DNA from 3 places in the Neobacillus camarae genome. Region 3 is predicted to be linked to each of the others. Evidence: riboswitches for the same ligand, from Rfam matches in the RefSeq annotation. Region 3 holds a riboswitch; each other region holds the start of a gene.
The links. A riboswitch is a leader RNA that binds a small molecule or an ion and turns the genes downstream of it on or off. The one in region 3 is predicted to bind S-adenosylmethionine.

Region 1 (4,218 bases), 170 kb from region 3:
TTTTCTGTAAAGGCACCATCGTCATAATCCGGAACTCTGGAATCCTGGTCCATCACGACATTTTCAAGTACAGTGCCAAAACGGATGGCATTAAATATTTGCGGCTCTTTTTCTTCTGATAGATTAATGGTTTTAGCATAGCAGCCGCCTTCAATATTAAATACACCGCTTGACGACCAGCCATGTTCATCATCGCCGATCAGCCGGCGGTGAGGGTCGGCGGACAAGGTGGTTTTCCCTGTGCCGGATAAACCGAAAAACAGGGCGACATCCCCTTCTTTCCCGACATTGGCAGAACAATGCATGGAAAAAATATGATTTTCGGGAAGGAGATAGTTCATGACTGAGAAGATCGATTTCTTCATTTCACCTGCATATTCCGTGCCCCCAATTAGGACAACCCTGCGCTCAAAAGAAATCAGGATAAAGGCTTCCGAGTTCGTGCCATCCACTACAGGATTGGCTTTGAAATGAGGTGCGGAAATGACGGTAAATGGATTATCATGGGACACTAACTCATCCTCAGTAGGGCGTATAAATAACTGGTGGGCAAATAAATTTTGCCAAGCTAGTTCATTAATCACTTGGATGGGCAATTGTGATTTCTTATCGGCCCCGGCAAACCCTTTAAAAACAAAAATTTCTTGTTTTTGTTTCAAGTATTCGATGACCTTATGGTATAATTTAACAAATATTTCCTCCGATATGGGCTGATTCAACGAGGGACCCCAAGCGATTTTATCCTTTGTTGCTGGTTCGTTCACAATGAATTTGTCCCTTGGCGATCTCCCGGTGTATTTTCCGGTGGAAACGCAAACGGCACCCGTTGAAGTTAACTGTCCTTCCTTTCGTCTTAGAATCTTTTCGACTAATTGCGGGACGGATAGCTGGGTGTATACATTTTGGCCGGTTAACAAATTCGCTAATTCATCGGTAATATGAACTGAATTCATTGAATGAAACCTTCCTTTTTATATGTTTTTTTAAAACGGATTATAATTATTAAATAGTATAACATATTTATTGGAATAGTCTATACTAATAACAAAAAACAATTTGTATTATATATACTTTATTCTACGGTTTTAGCTAAAGTTATAACTTTGTTTGAAATTTTAAAAGGAATATTACATAAGAACTCATAAATGTTCTGGCGTTTTCGGCTATTTGTCTATGTTTTTAGCAGCAAGTTGCAAAAAAATTCATTGACTTTAATCGATCGTCCAGTTAACATTTTAATTTGAACGGATACTCTCTTATCCCGAGCTGGTGGAGGGACAGGCCCAATGAAACCCAGCAACCTGCAATCTAAGAAAACCTTTTTAAAGGATTTCTAGGCAAAGGTGCTAAACCTGTTGCAAGGCTTGGCCTTGAACGATAAGAGTGAAAGGCGCGCAAACATTTGCATTAACCTTTCCTCATAGGGAAAGGTTTTTTTGTTAGGCACAAAATAGTGCTGTTTTACATAACAAACTTACATAACTAATAAAAATCCCGTGTTTATTTCATACTACTAAGGGAATGAGTTCCGTATCAATTTGAGGTGAATTCCTGAAGGGACCGCCTCACGTTATTTCATATTTATAGGAGGAATTCAGATTGTCCACAAAACGCCGTTTGTTTACGTCTGAATCAGTTACAGAAGGTCACCCTGATAAAATCTGTGACCAAATTTCTGATTCCATTTTGGATGCTATTTTAGCAAAAGACCCTAATGCCCGGGTTGCAGCGGAAACTTCCGTTACAACAGGATTGGTGTTGGTGGCGGGGGAAATCACCACTTCGACCTACGTTGACATTCCCAAAATCGTCCGTGAAACGATTAAAGGGATTGGCTATAATCGTGCTAAATATGGTTTTGACTCCGAAACCTGTGCGGTTTTAACTTCTATTGATGAACAGTCACCAGACATTGCAATGGGTGTTAACCAAGCGCTGGAAGCCAGGGAAGGGCAAATGTCGGATGAAGAAATTGAGGCAATTGGCGCCGGGGACCAAGGATTAATGTTCGGATTTGCATGCAATGAGACAAAAGAGCTCATGCCTCTGCCGATTTCTTTAGCTCATAAACTTTCCCGCCGGTTAACCGAAGTCCGTAAAGAGGATATTCTTCCATATCTTCGCCCCGACGGGAAAACACAGGTTACGGTTGAATATGATGAAAACAACCAACCAGTACGGATTGATACGATTGTCATTTCTACGCAGCATCATCCGGAGATTTCACTGGAGCAGATTCAGCGTAACGTAAAAGAATATGTGATTAATCCGGTTGTTCCAAAAGAATTGATTGATGAAAATACAAAGTATTTTATTAACCCGACAGGGCGGTTCGTTATTGGCGGTCCGCAGGGGGACGCCGGTTTAACCGGGCGCAAAATTATTGTTGATACTTATGGCGGTTATGCTCGTCATGGCGGCGGTGCGTTTTCCGGTAAAGACCCGACCAAGGTTGACCGTTCCGCTGCCTATGCTGCCCGGTATGTGGCGAAAAATATTGTTGCAGCAGGTTTGGCTGACAAATGTGAGGTACAGCTTGCTTATGCCATTGGCGTGGCAAGACCAGTTTCCATTTCAATCGATACATTTGGTACCGGCAAGGTGAATGAGGATGTATTGGTTCAATTAGTGGAGAAGAACTTTGATCTTCGTCCGGCGGGAATTATAAAAATGTTGGATCTTCGCCGGCCAATTTACAAGCAAACGGCTGCATACGGACACTTTGGCCGTCCCGATTTGGATCTTCCTTGGGAACGGACAGATAAAGCGGACGCACTGCTGGGGCAGACGGAAGGATGTTAATAGGATGGGAGTTGCATAACAATGTAACTCCCATTTTTATTTTTCGTCTAATTCCAGTAAAGTATGGGGATTAAAGGAATAACATGTTTACAGGCACTCTCCGCAGTGAACAATGATAATACATTGCCAAGGCTCTTACGCTTCAAATTTTCCTTATGTTCACAGTTCCTTTTTTTAAAAAAAGTGGTAGTATAAGAGAGTATGTTTTTTTCTTGGCATCAAATTAAGATGAAGTAGGTGAGGTACATAATGTGTGGTTTTATTGGTTGTGTACACGACAAACCGCAAAGCTATAACGATGAGCAAATCGAACATTTTAAAAATATGAATGATATAATTACCCATCGCGGGCCGGATGACGATGGTTATTATTTTGACGAGCATGTCCAATTTGGTTTTCGGCGCCTTAGTATCATTGACATCGAAAGCGGGCATCAGCCGCTGACCTATGAGAATGAACGGTATTGGATTATTTTTAATGGCGAGGTTTATAACTACGTTGAACTGCGCGAGGAACTATTAAAGGAAGGTCTCTCCTTTGCAACAAGTTCAGATACAGAGGTTATTATTGCTTTATACAGCCACTTGAAGGAAAAAGCGGTTGATAAATTACGCGGGATGTTTGCTTTTGTCATCTGGGATAAGCAGGAACAAACCCTGTACGGTGCCCGGGACCATTTCGGCATCAAGCCATTCTTCTATATGGAAGACGGCGAAAAAACCTATTTTGCATCTGAGAAAAAGAGTATCCTACTGGCACTCGAAAATGATGTACTCGACTATGATGCCTTGCAGCAGTATTTGACATATCAGTTTGTTCCTGAACCGAACACATTATCAAAGGGAATTTTAAAACTGGAGCCGGGCCATTATTTTATCAAAAAAGTGGGCTCGCCCATGGAAATCAAACGCTATTGGAAAGCACATTTTAACCCGGTACAAAAATCCGAAGCCGAATATGTGAAGGAAATCCGGAATATCCTGTTTGATTCAGTAGAAAAACATATGCGCAGTGATGTTCCTGTCGGCTCTTTTCTTTCCGGGGGAATTGACTCATCCATTATCGCTTCTATCGCAAAAGAGTTTCACCCAGCGATTAAAACATTCTCTGTTGGCTTTGAACGCAATGGCTTTAGTGAGATAGATGTCGCCAAAGAAACGGCGGAAAAGCTTGGAGTTGAAAACATCAGCTATGTTATTACACCGGAAGAATATATGAAGGAAGTTCCGAAAATCATGTGGCATATGGATGACCCGCTTGCTGACCCTGCTTGTGTACCGTTGTACTTTGTGGCACGTGAAGCACGAAAACATGTAACGGTAGTCCTATCCGGTGAAGGGGCCGATGAATTATTCGGCGGCTATAACATTTACCGCGAACCGCATGACCTGCAGATTTTTAATAAAATCCCTCGG
Region 2 (4,218 bases), on a different contig from region 3:
GCAAATTCAGCGAAACAAAAAAAGTGCAGTTGCCTGCACTTTTTTGTTTCTATTATTCTGAGATTTTTTTAGCAAAACGAAGATCGGGTTCCGATAATTCCGCAAAACGGATTCCTTCAAACTTTTTGCTGACCAATGCATTTTGAGCCGAATAATAAATCGGCAAAATTGGAAGTTCATCCATCAAGATGTCTTCGGCTTGGTGAAGAAGCTTATATCGTTTGGCTTCATCTTGCTCAACGGTAGCCTGTTGAATTAAAGCATCATACTCTGGATTGCTCCAATTTGAGAAATTGTTGGAATCGGTGGAAGTATAATGATGAAGCACGCCAATCGGGTCTAAAAAGTCCCCGACCCAGCCCATCCGTGCTGCTTGGAAGTTCTTTTGCTTAAATGTATCGATAAAGGTCTTCCATTCCTGATTCTCCAGTTTCACTTCGACACCGAGGTTTTGTTTTAACATTTCCTGGAGGGCTTCGACAATTTTCTTGTGATTGTCGGCTGTATTGTATTTAAAGGTAACTGGAGGCAATTCGGTCAAGCCTTCTTCTTCGAGCCCCTCTTTTAATAATTGCTTGGCCTTTTTCGGGTTAAACTGATAATATTTCTCAGCTTCATCACGGAAATCCTTGCCTGAAGCCGTTTTGACACCGTTTGGCACATAACCGAATGCCGGTACTTCGCCTGCTTTTGACACGCTCTCAGTAATGGCTTTACGGTCAATCGCATAGGAGAAGGCTTGCCTGATTTTCTTATTATTAAACGGCTTTTCATTGACATTAAAGGTATACGTATAAACGCTGAATTGCGGATGTGAAACGAATTCCGGCGTGCTCTTTTCCTGCTCAATCGAGTCGATAGGCAACTGTTTGATTAGGTCCAGTTCACCTGTTTTAAACATTTGATAGTAGGTAGTCGCATCTGCTACCATCTTAAAGTGAATGTCATCCATGGTAATTTCTTTGGCATTCCAATAGGTTTGACTCTTAGTAAGCGAAAGCTCTGCATCATGCTTCCATTCTTTGACAGTATAAGCGCCATTCGTGACAATTCCCGCTGCTTCGGCTGCCCAGTTTTTGTCGGCCTCCACCACTTTGGGATTAACCGGCAAATAAGCTTCACTCATCATAATTTTAGGGAAAAATTTTAACGGGTTGCTTAACTCCACTACTAGGGTTTTATCATCTGTAGCTTTAATACCGACATCTTCCACACTGCCTTTTCCAGTATTATAAGCTTCCGCTCCTTTAATATAATACATGGAAGAAGCGTCATAGGCTCCGGTAGTTGGATTCAACACCCGTTTCCATGAATATTCAAAATCTTTTGCGGTCACCGGGTCTCCATTGGACCATTTTGCCCCGTCACGGATGGTAAACGTATAGGTATTTCCATCTTCGGAAGTTTGAATTTTGCTAGCAGCACCTTCCACGATATTACCTTTCTTATCATAGGTGTACAGACCTTCATATAAATGGTCAATGACCCAGAAAGACGTGGTGTCGGATGCAAACGCAGGATCCACGGTATATGGTTCACCTGCAAGGTTTGTCGTGATCTCTTGCTTAATGTTTTTAGCTGCTTTGCCTGATGCCTGTTTGGCCTCTTGTTTCCCGCAGCCTGCAAGTCCGGATACAATCATTAAAATGGCTGCAGCCAATACAATCAAAGCTTTTTTCATGTTGTTACCCCCAGGAAGTAATATTTGTATTAATATTAGAGTCTGAAGAATCAAAATACTATTTATTGAATAATATTTTGATTCTCAGACCTACTAACAAATTAAAAAAATCCTCTCCTTGATAGGAAGAGGATTATCGCACACTAAATAGGTACTTCTCTTCTTATCTATCAGGCGAAACCTGATGGAATTGGCACAGTGTTCAAAAGAACCCGCTGCCGAGACTTCATAGGGCCATTTCCCTCCGTCTCTCTCGATAAGAGATTACAATATGCATTTGTTACAAAAGTAAGAATAATACTTTTCTTAATTACCGTCAATATATTTTTCTAAAAAAATATTCTTGTCCGTAAATTCGCAACATTTCAGTCTTTTGTCCGCAAAAAAAGCAGAAGCAATTCTGCTCCCGCCTTATCAATTTACGGCACCATATTTCCTGCTGCTTTATAAATTTGATACCATTCCTGTCTGGTCAATTTAATTTCTGACCCCTGGCAGGAATCTTTTAATCGCTGCTGTTTCGTTGTGCCAAGGACCACCTGCATGTTGGCCGGATGGCGTGTAATCCATGCGACCGCAATGGCAGTACTGGTGACTCCGTATTTCTCAGCAATCTTGTCTATTGTTTGATTCAATTCCGGAAACTTTTCGAAATCCCCAAGGAATACTCCCTCAAAAAATCCATGCTGGAATGGTGACCAGGATTGGATAGTGATATCATGCAAACGGCAATACTCCAAGATACTGCTGTCGCGGTTAATCGATTGGTCCACCTTCATGTTTAAGGTAATGCCAGAATCAATCATAGGAGTATGGGCGATTCCAAATTGCAGTTGGTTAATCACGAGCTTATAAGGTAAAGCCTTTTGCAGCAGCTCAATTTGAGCGGGATTAAAGTTGGAAACCCCAAAATACTTCACTTTACCGCTTGTATGAAGTTTCTCAAATGCGGCAGCCACTTCTTCTGGTTCCATTAACGGATCGGGGCGGTGCAACAAAAGGATATCAAGATAATCTGTTTTCAGCCGTTTTAAGATTCCGTTAACAGAATTGATAATATGTTCCTCGGAGAAATCAAAGCATCCCAAATCTGGACGAATGCCACATTTACTCTGAAGTATCATTTCATCACGGATTTCAGGATTCATTTGGATGGCTTCAGAAAACAATTCCTCGCATTGGCCCCTTCCATAAATATCGGCATGGTCAAAGAAATTAATTCCTTCATCCATTGCGGTGCGAATCAACTTTTCTGCATCACCTGCGGACAGTTGGTTAATTCGCATATTTCCCATAATAATGTTTGAAGCATTTAACTCGGTGTTGGCAATCTTTATGTATTTCAAGAATATCCTTCCTTTCGAAGAGTTTCTTCCTTAGCTTATCATAATATGATGTCCTGTTTCTGAAAAAATTTTATCACTCACTATTTCCTTACTCAAAAGATAGGGAGCGGCGTGGCTATGCAGAGTTCCAGCCTTATGTTAAGCGGGCTTCTCGGCTGGCCTTGCATACTAATCTCATTAATCCTTTGTGCAAGGCTGGAAACACCGTGAAAAGAACATCCTTTGTTCTACGCATTGAAATTGGAGCTATAAGAAGTTTATTTTCATGTACAGCATCAAGGGTTATTTTTGCTAGTTGTTGGGGCGTCATTATCTTTTACTTTTTCAATAGTCTATTCAAGATAGAACGAACGATTTTAATGGATCCCGCTTTGTAAAAAATAGGAGTTTCCTGCTTATCAACTGCACCTATTTTAATAAATTTATACGGTCGTCCTTTACGGGCTTTTCCTGATTTCATACACTATAACGAATGCCATAATAAGGAATGCAGAAAAATTAGCTGCTAATTTTTATCGTTTGCCAATTATTCTACTCAAACCACAGTTCTGCATCTATAAATAATAAACAAGAAGGTGATTTTTTTGGAAGAGAATTATAAATTTCATGAAGAAAGTAGTGATTATGAATATACAGAGTGTTGTGAAACTGATAATATGGTAGACCCATCAATACCTGCTACAATCCCGAAATTTGTTGATGAACTGCCAATTCCAAAGGTTCTAAAACCAGTATCGCGAGGGAATGATTATGATTATTATGAGGTTGAAATGAAATGTACGAAGCATAAATTTCATAAGGACTTCGGAGAAGCCCTAATCTATGGTTATAACGGTAAGTATCCTGGTCCTACTTTTGAAACAATGAAAGGACATGCCGTTAGAGTAAAATGGATTAATAATCTTCCCTTAAAACACTTTTTACCAGTGGATAAAACCTTAGATAGTGCGATTGATGACCCCGAGGTTCGTACAGTCGTGCATCTCCATGGCGCCAATGCAGCCCCTGACAGCGACGGCCACCCTGAGGCCTGGTTTACGCGCCATTTCGAATATAGGGGTCCAAAATATAACAGACAAGTCTATGAATATCCCAATCAACAACAAGCAGCCACACTTTGGTATCATGACCATGCAATGGGAGTGACAAGACTGAATCTTTATGCTGGTCTTGCAGGTTTCTATCTTATTC
Region 3 (4,218 bases):
GGCGAGTTTTCTTTATAAAAAAAGCTTTTTAGCCAAAGAGAGGAGCGAGAAACGTGGGAGAAAATCAAAAGAAGTATCGGTTGGAAACATTGAGTGTTCATGGGGGCTTAGCACCGGATCCAGTAACGGGGGCGCGGGCCGTTCCAATCTATCAAAACAATGCCTACCAATTCAAAAATACAGAACACGCAGCAAACCTGTTCAGCTTGGCGGAACCTGGTTACATATACACGCGGATTCATAATCCGACGACAACCGTTTTTGAAGACCGAGTTGCTTTACTCGAGGGCGGAGTGGGTGCATTAGCTGTCGCCAGCGGAATGGCGGCAATCACTTTGGCCATTTTAAACATCGCCGAAGCAGGAGATGAAATTGTCTCAGCGGCCAATCTATACGGCGGGACCTATAATTTATTTGCCGTGACGCTGCCTAAATACGGAATTAAGGTAAAATTTGTTGACGGGGAAAATCCGGAAAACTTTCGGGAAGCGATTACGGACAAAACAAAAGCCATTTTTGCCGAAACGATCGGAAATCCGAGCCTGCGCGTGTTGGATATCGAAAAAGTGGCTGAAATTGCCCATGAGGCTGGGGTACCGCTGATTATCGATAACACGTTCGCTACTTCATACCTGTGCCGGCCTATAGAGCATGGTGCCGACATTGTGGTTCACTCTGCTACTAAATGGCTGTTGGGGAACGGCACGACCACAGGCGGCATTATTGTCGATGGCGGTAAGTTTGATTGGAATTCGCCACGGTTCCCAGGCTTCACCACTCCAGATGACAGCTATCATGGCTTAGTGTACGCTGAAGCTTTAGGTGCGGCAGCCTATATCGTCAAAGCCCGTGTTCAACTGCTGCGTGACCTCGGACCGGCATTAAGCCCGCAGAATGCCTTCTTATTCACCCTTGGCCTGGAAACCCTGCATGTAAGGATGAAGGAACATGTGGCGAACACGAAACAACTCGTCGATTATTTATTAAATCACCCGGCTGTTGATTGGGTATCTTACCCGGGACATCCATCGCATCCAGACCATGAATTATCGGAAAAGTACTTGCCTAAAGGGGCCGGCTCGATGGTTGTTTTTGGCATCAAGGGCGGAAAGGAAGCCGGAGCCAAGCTGATCAATTCTCTTTCCTTATGGGCGCATGTGGCCAATGTCGGCGATGCCAAGAGCTTAATCATCCACCCGGCAAGCACCACTCATCAGCAATTGGATGCCGAAGGCCTAAAAGCGGCCGGAGTTTCAGAGGACTTAATCCGATTATCGGTTGGAATTGAAAATGCGGCGGATCTGATTGAAGATTTAGAACAAGCCATTGAAACGGCAACCGGTCTATTTTCCTTGAAGGCAAATGCTTAATTTTACCAGTCGGAAATCGGAATAAAGATAGGAATTTTTCGTTGACATCTGCTTTTTTCAGTGGTAGCATTGCATTTGTATTAAATTTCAGAAATAAATTTAAATTATATAAATATAGGATTTGCTATATGCTCTTATCTAGAGAGGTGGAGGGATGTGCCCGATGAAGCCCGGCAACCGTCAATTTATTGAAATGGTGCCAATTCACACAAAGCGCTTGCTTTGAGAGATGGGAGAAAGGACTAGTTTTTTGATGCCTTTCTGCCTGCGCAGAAAGGCTATTTTATTTTTCTAATAAAGCATCTTCTAATGTCAAACCCTATATTTATGATATCGGTAAAAAAGTAGGTGATTGAATGATATCCATCAAAAACGTCAGTAAAATTTTCCCCTCCAAACAGAAGGATTTAACGGCGGTCAACCATGTAGATCTGGAAATTCAAGAGGGGGAAATTTTCGGAATTATTGGATACAGTGGTGCAGGGAAAAGTACCCTGATACGTATGCTGAACGGACTTGAACTGCCAACCGACGGAACCGTAACTGTGGCAGGTCGGGAAATATCTAAAATAAAGGGCAGCGAGCTCAGAAAAGCCCGCCAGGAAATCAGCATGATTTTCCAACACTTTAATTTACTCTGGTCAAGGACGGTTAGTGATAACATTGCTTTTCCGCTTGAAATTGCCGGCGTAAGCGGACCTCAAAGAAAGCAGCGGGTTGCAGAGCTAATTAAGCTGGTGGGTCTTGAAGGAAGGGAAAATGCATACCCTTCACAGTTGAGCGGCGGACAAAAACAAAGGGTCGGAATTGCCAGGGCTCTGGCCAACAACCCTAAAGTGCTGCTTTGTGATGAAGCAACTTCTGCGCTTGATCCGCAAACAACCGACTCTATTTTGGATTTATTGGTTGATATTAATAAGCGGCTTGGGCTGACCATCGTGCTGATCACCCACGAAATGCATGTTATTCGTAAGATTTGCCACCGGGTGGCCGTGATGGAAAGCGGAAAAGTCGTGGAGCTTGGGTCAGTATTGGATGTGTTTAAAAATCCGCAACAGCCGATTACCAAGCGCTTTGTGAAACAGGTGACCGAGCCGGAAGATACGACGGAAACAGCGGAACATTTGCTGGAGCGTTATCAATCGGGGCAAGTGGTACAGCTGACTTTTATCGGAGAATCCGCAGAACAGCCGTTGATTACTAATTTAATTAGACACCATGATGTAACAGCCAACATTCTCCAAGGGAAGATTTCACAAACCCGCAGCGGTTCTTACGGGACGTTGTTCATTCACCTTGATGGGGATTCAGTGGAAGTCAATAAAGCGATTGACTATATCCGTTCCCAGCAAGTAGGAGTGGAGGTGGTCAGCAATGGATAACAGCGGCAAATTGTTAGAGAATGTCGACTGGCTGGTCATGTGGGAAGCAACCAAACAAACTTTATATATGACTGCGATTTCGGTTGTGGCTACCTTTATCCTCGGGACTTTGTTGGGTATGCTGCTATTTCTGACATCTAAAGGAAACCAGTGGGAAAACAAACCAATAAATACCGTCATAAGTGCTATCGTAAATATTTTCCGGTCCATTCCGTTTATTATCCTGATTGTCTTACTGATTCCTTTTACTACCCTTTTAGTAGGATCCATGATTGGGGAAACGGCGGCCCTTCCGGCTTTGATTATCGGGGCAGCACCGTTTTACGCTAGGTTGGTGGAGATAGGCTTAAGGGAAATTGATAAAGGCGTTATCGAGGCAGCAAGGTCAATGGGAGCGACAACAGGTACGATTATCTGGAAGGTGCTTCTGCCTGAATCATTGCCAGCACTCATTTCTGGAATAACGGTTACAGGCATCGCGATTGTGGGATACACGGCAATGGCCGGAGCGATTGGCGCCGGCGGCCTGGGAAATCTGGCATATAATCTCGGCTTCCAGAGGAACCAAAATGACGTCACCTTTGTGGCAACCGTCATTATTCTTATCATCGTTTTTGTCATTCAGTTTATTGGTGATTTTATCACTTCAAAAATAGATAAAAGATAAAAGGAGATCATGAAAATGAAAAAGATACTTTCTATATTAGTTGCTTTAACTGTGCTGCTGACTCTGGGAGCTTGCGGCACTTCGGAGGATAAATCCTCCTCTGGAGACAATGAAAAAACAACAAAATTAGTTGTGGGTGCATCAACCGTTCCACATGCTGAAATTCTTGAACAAGCCAAACCGATTTTAAAAGAAAAAGGCATTGACCTTGAAATCAAAACGTTTACTGACTATGTGCTGCCGAACAAAGCTTTGGCTTCGAAAGAATTGGATGCTAACTACTTCCAACACATCCCATATTTAAATGCCCAAATTAAAGAGTTTGGTTATGACTTTGTTAGCGCTGGCGGCATTCATATCGAACCAATCGGTGTCTATTCAAAAAAATACAAGAGCCTAAAAGATCTTCCAAATGGCGCACACTTAATCATGAGCAACTCTGTAGCAGACCATGGCCGTCTTCTTTCATTATTAGAAGCACAAGGATTAATCAAGCTTAAAGAAGGCATTGATAAAACAAAAGCAGAAGTTAAAGATGTTGTGGAAAATCCAAAGAACCTAAAATTTGATGCTAACTATGAAGCAAAGCTTCTTCCGCAAATTTACAACAATGGTGAAGGCGATGCTGTGTTAATCAACTCAAACTATGCGATTGATGCAGGACTAAATCCAGTCAAAGATTCCATTGCCATCGAAGATGAAAATTCACCATATGTAAACGTCATTGCCGTTCGTAAAGGCGATGAAAAGAAAGAAGCCATCAAAACATTAGTGGAAGTGCTTCACTCTAAAGAAATTC

Region 1: another riboswitch for S-adenosylmethionine. It lies ahead of metK (methionine adenosyltransferase); the one in region 3 lies ahead of ACY8D0_RS13900 (methionine ABC transporter ATP-binding protein).
Region 2: another riboswitch for S-adenosylmethionine. It lies ahead of ACY8D0_RS03090 (peptide ABC transporter substrate-binding protein); the one in region 3 lies ahead of ACY8D0_RS13900 (methionine ABC transporter ATP-binding protein).

What each region holds. Positions count from the first base shown of each region.
Region 1 is NZ_JBUCKX010000002.1:1,493,937-1,498,154, forward strand. Features, by position in the region: gene pckA (phosphoenolpyruvate carboxykinase (ATP)) at 1-953, opposite strand, end outside; SAM riboswitch class I at 1,254-1,384, shown strand; gene metK (methionine adenosyltransferase) at 1,600-2,802, shown strand; gene asnB (asparagine synthase (glutamine-hydrolyzing)) at 3,052-4,218, shown strand, end outside.
Region 2 is NZ_JBUCKX010000001.1:634,085-638,302, reverse strand. Features, by position in the region: gene ACY8D0_RS03090 (peptide ABC transporter substrate-binding protein) at 53-1,681, opposite strand; SAM riboswitch class I at 1,842-1,944, opposite strand; gene ACY8D0_RS03085 (aldo/keto reductase) at 2,101-3,027, opposite strand; gene ACY8D0_RS03080 (multicopper oxidase family protein) at 3,612-4,218, shown strand, end outside.
Region 3 is NZ_JBUCKX010000002.1:1,320,859-1,325,076, forward strand. Features, by position in the region: gene ACY8D0_RS13895 (O-acetylhomoserine aminocarboxypropyltransferase/cysteine synthase family protein) at 54-1,370, shown strand; SAM riboswitch class I at 1,502-1,606, shown strand; gene ACY8D0_RS13900 (methionine ABC transporter ATP-binding protein) at 1,727-2,752, shown strand; gene ACY8D0_RS13905 (methionine ABC transporter permease) at 2,745-3,419, shown strand; gene ACY8D0_RS13910 (MetQ/NlpA family ABC transporter substrate-binding protein) at 3,435-4,218, shown strand, end outside.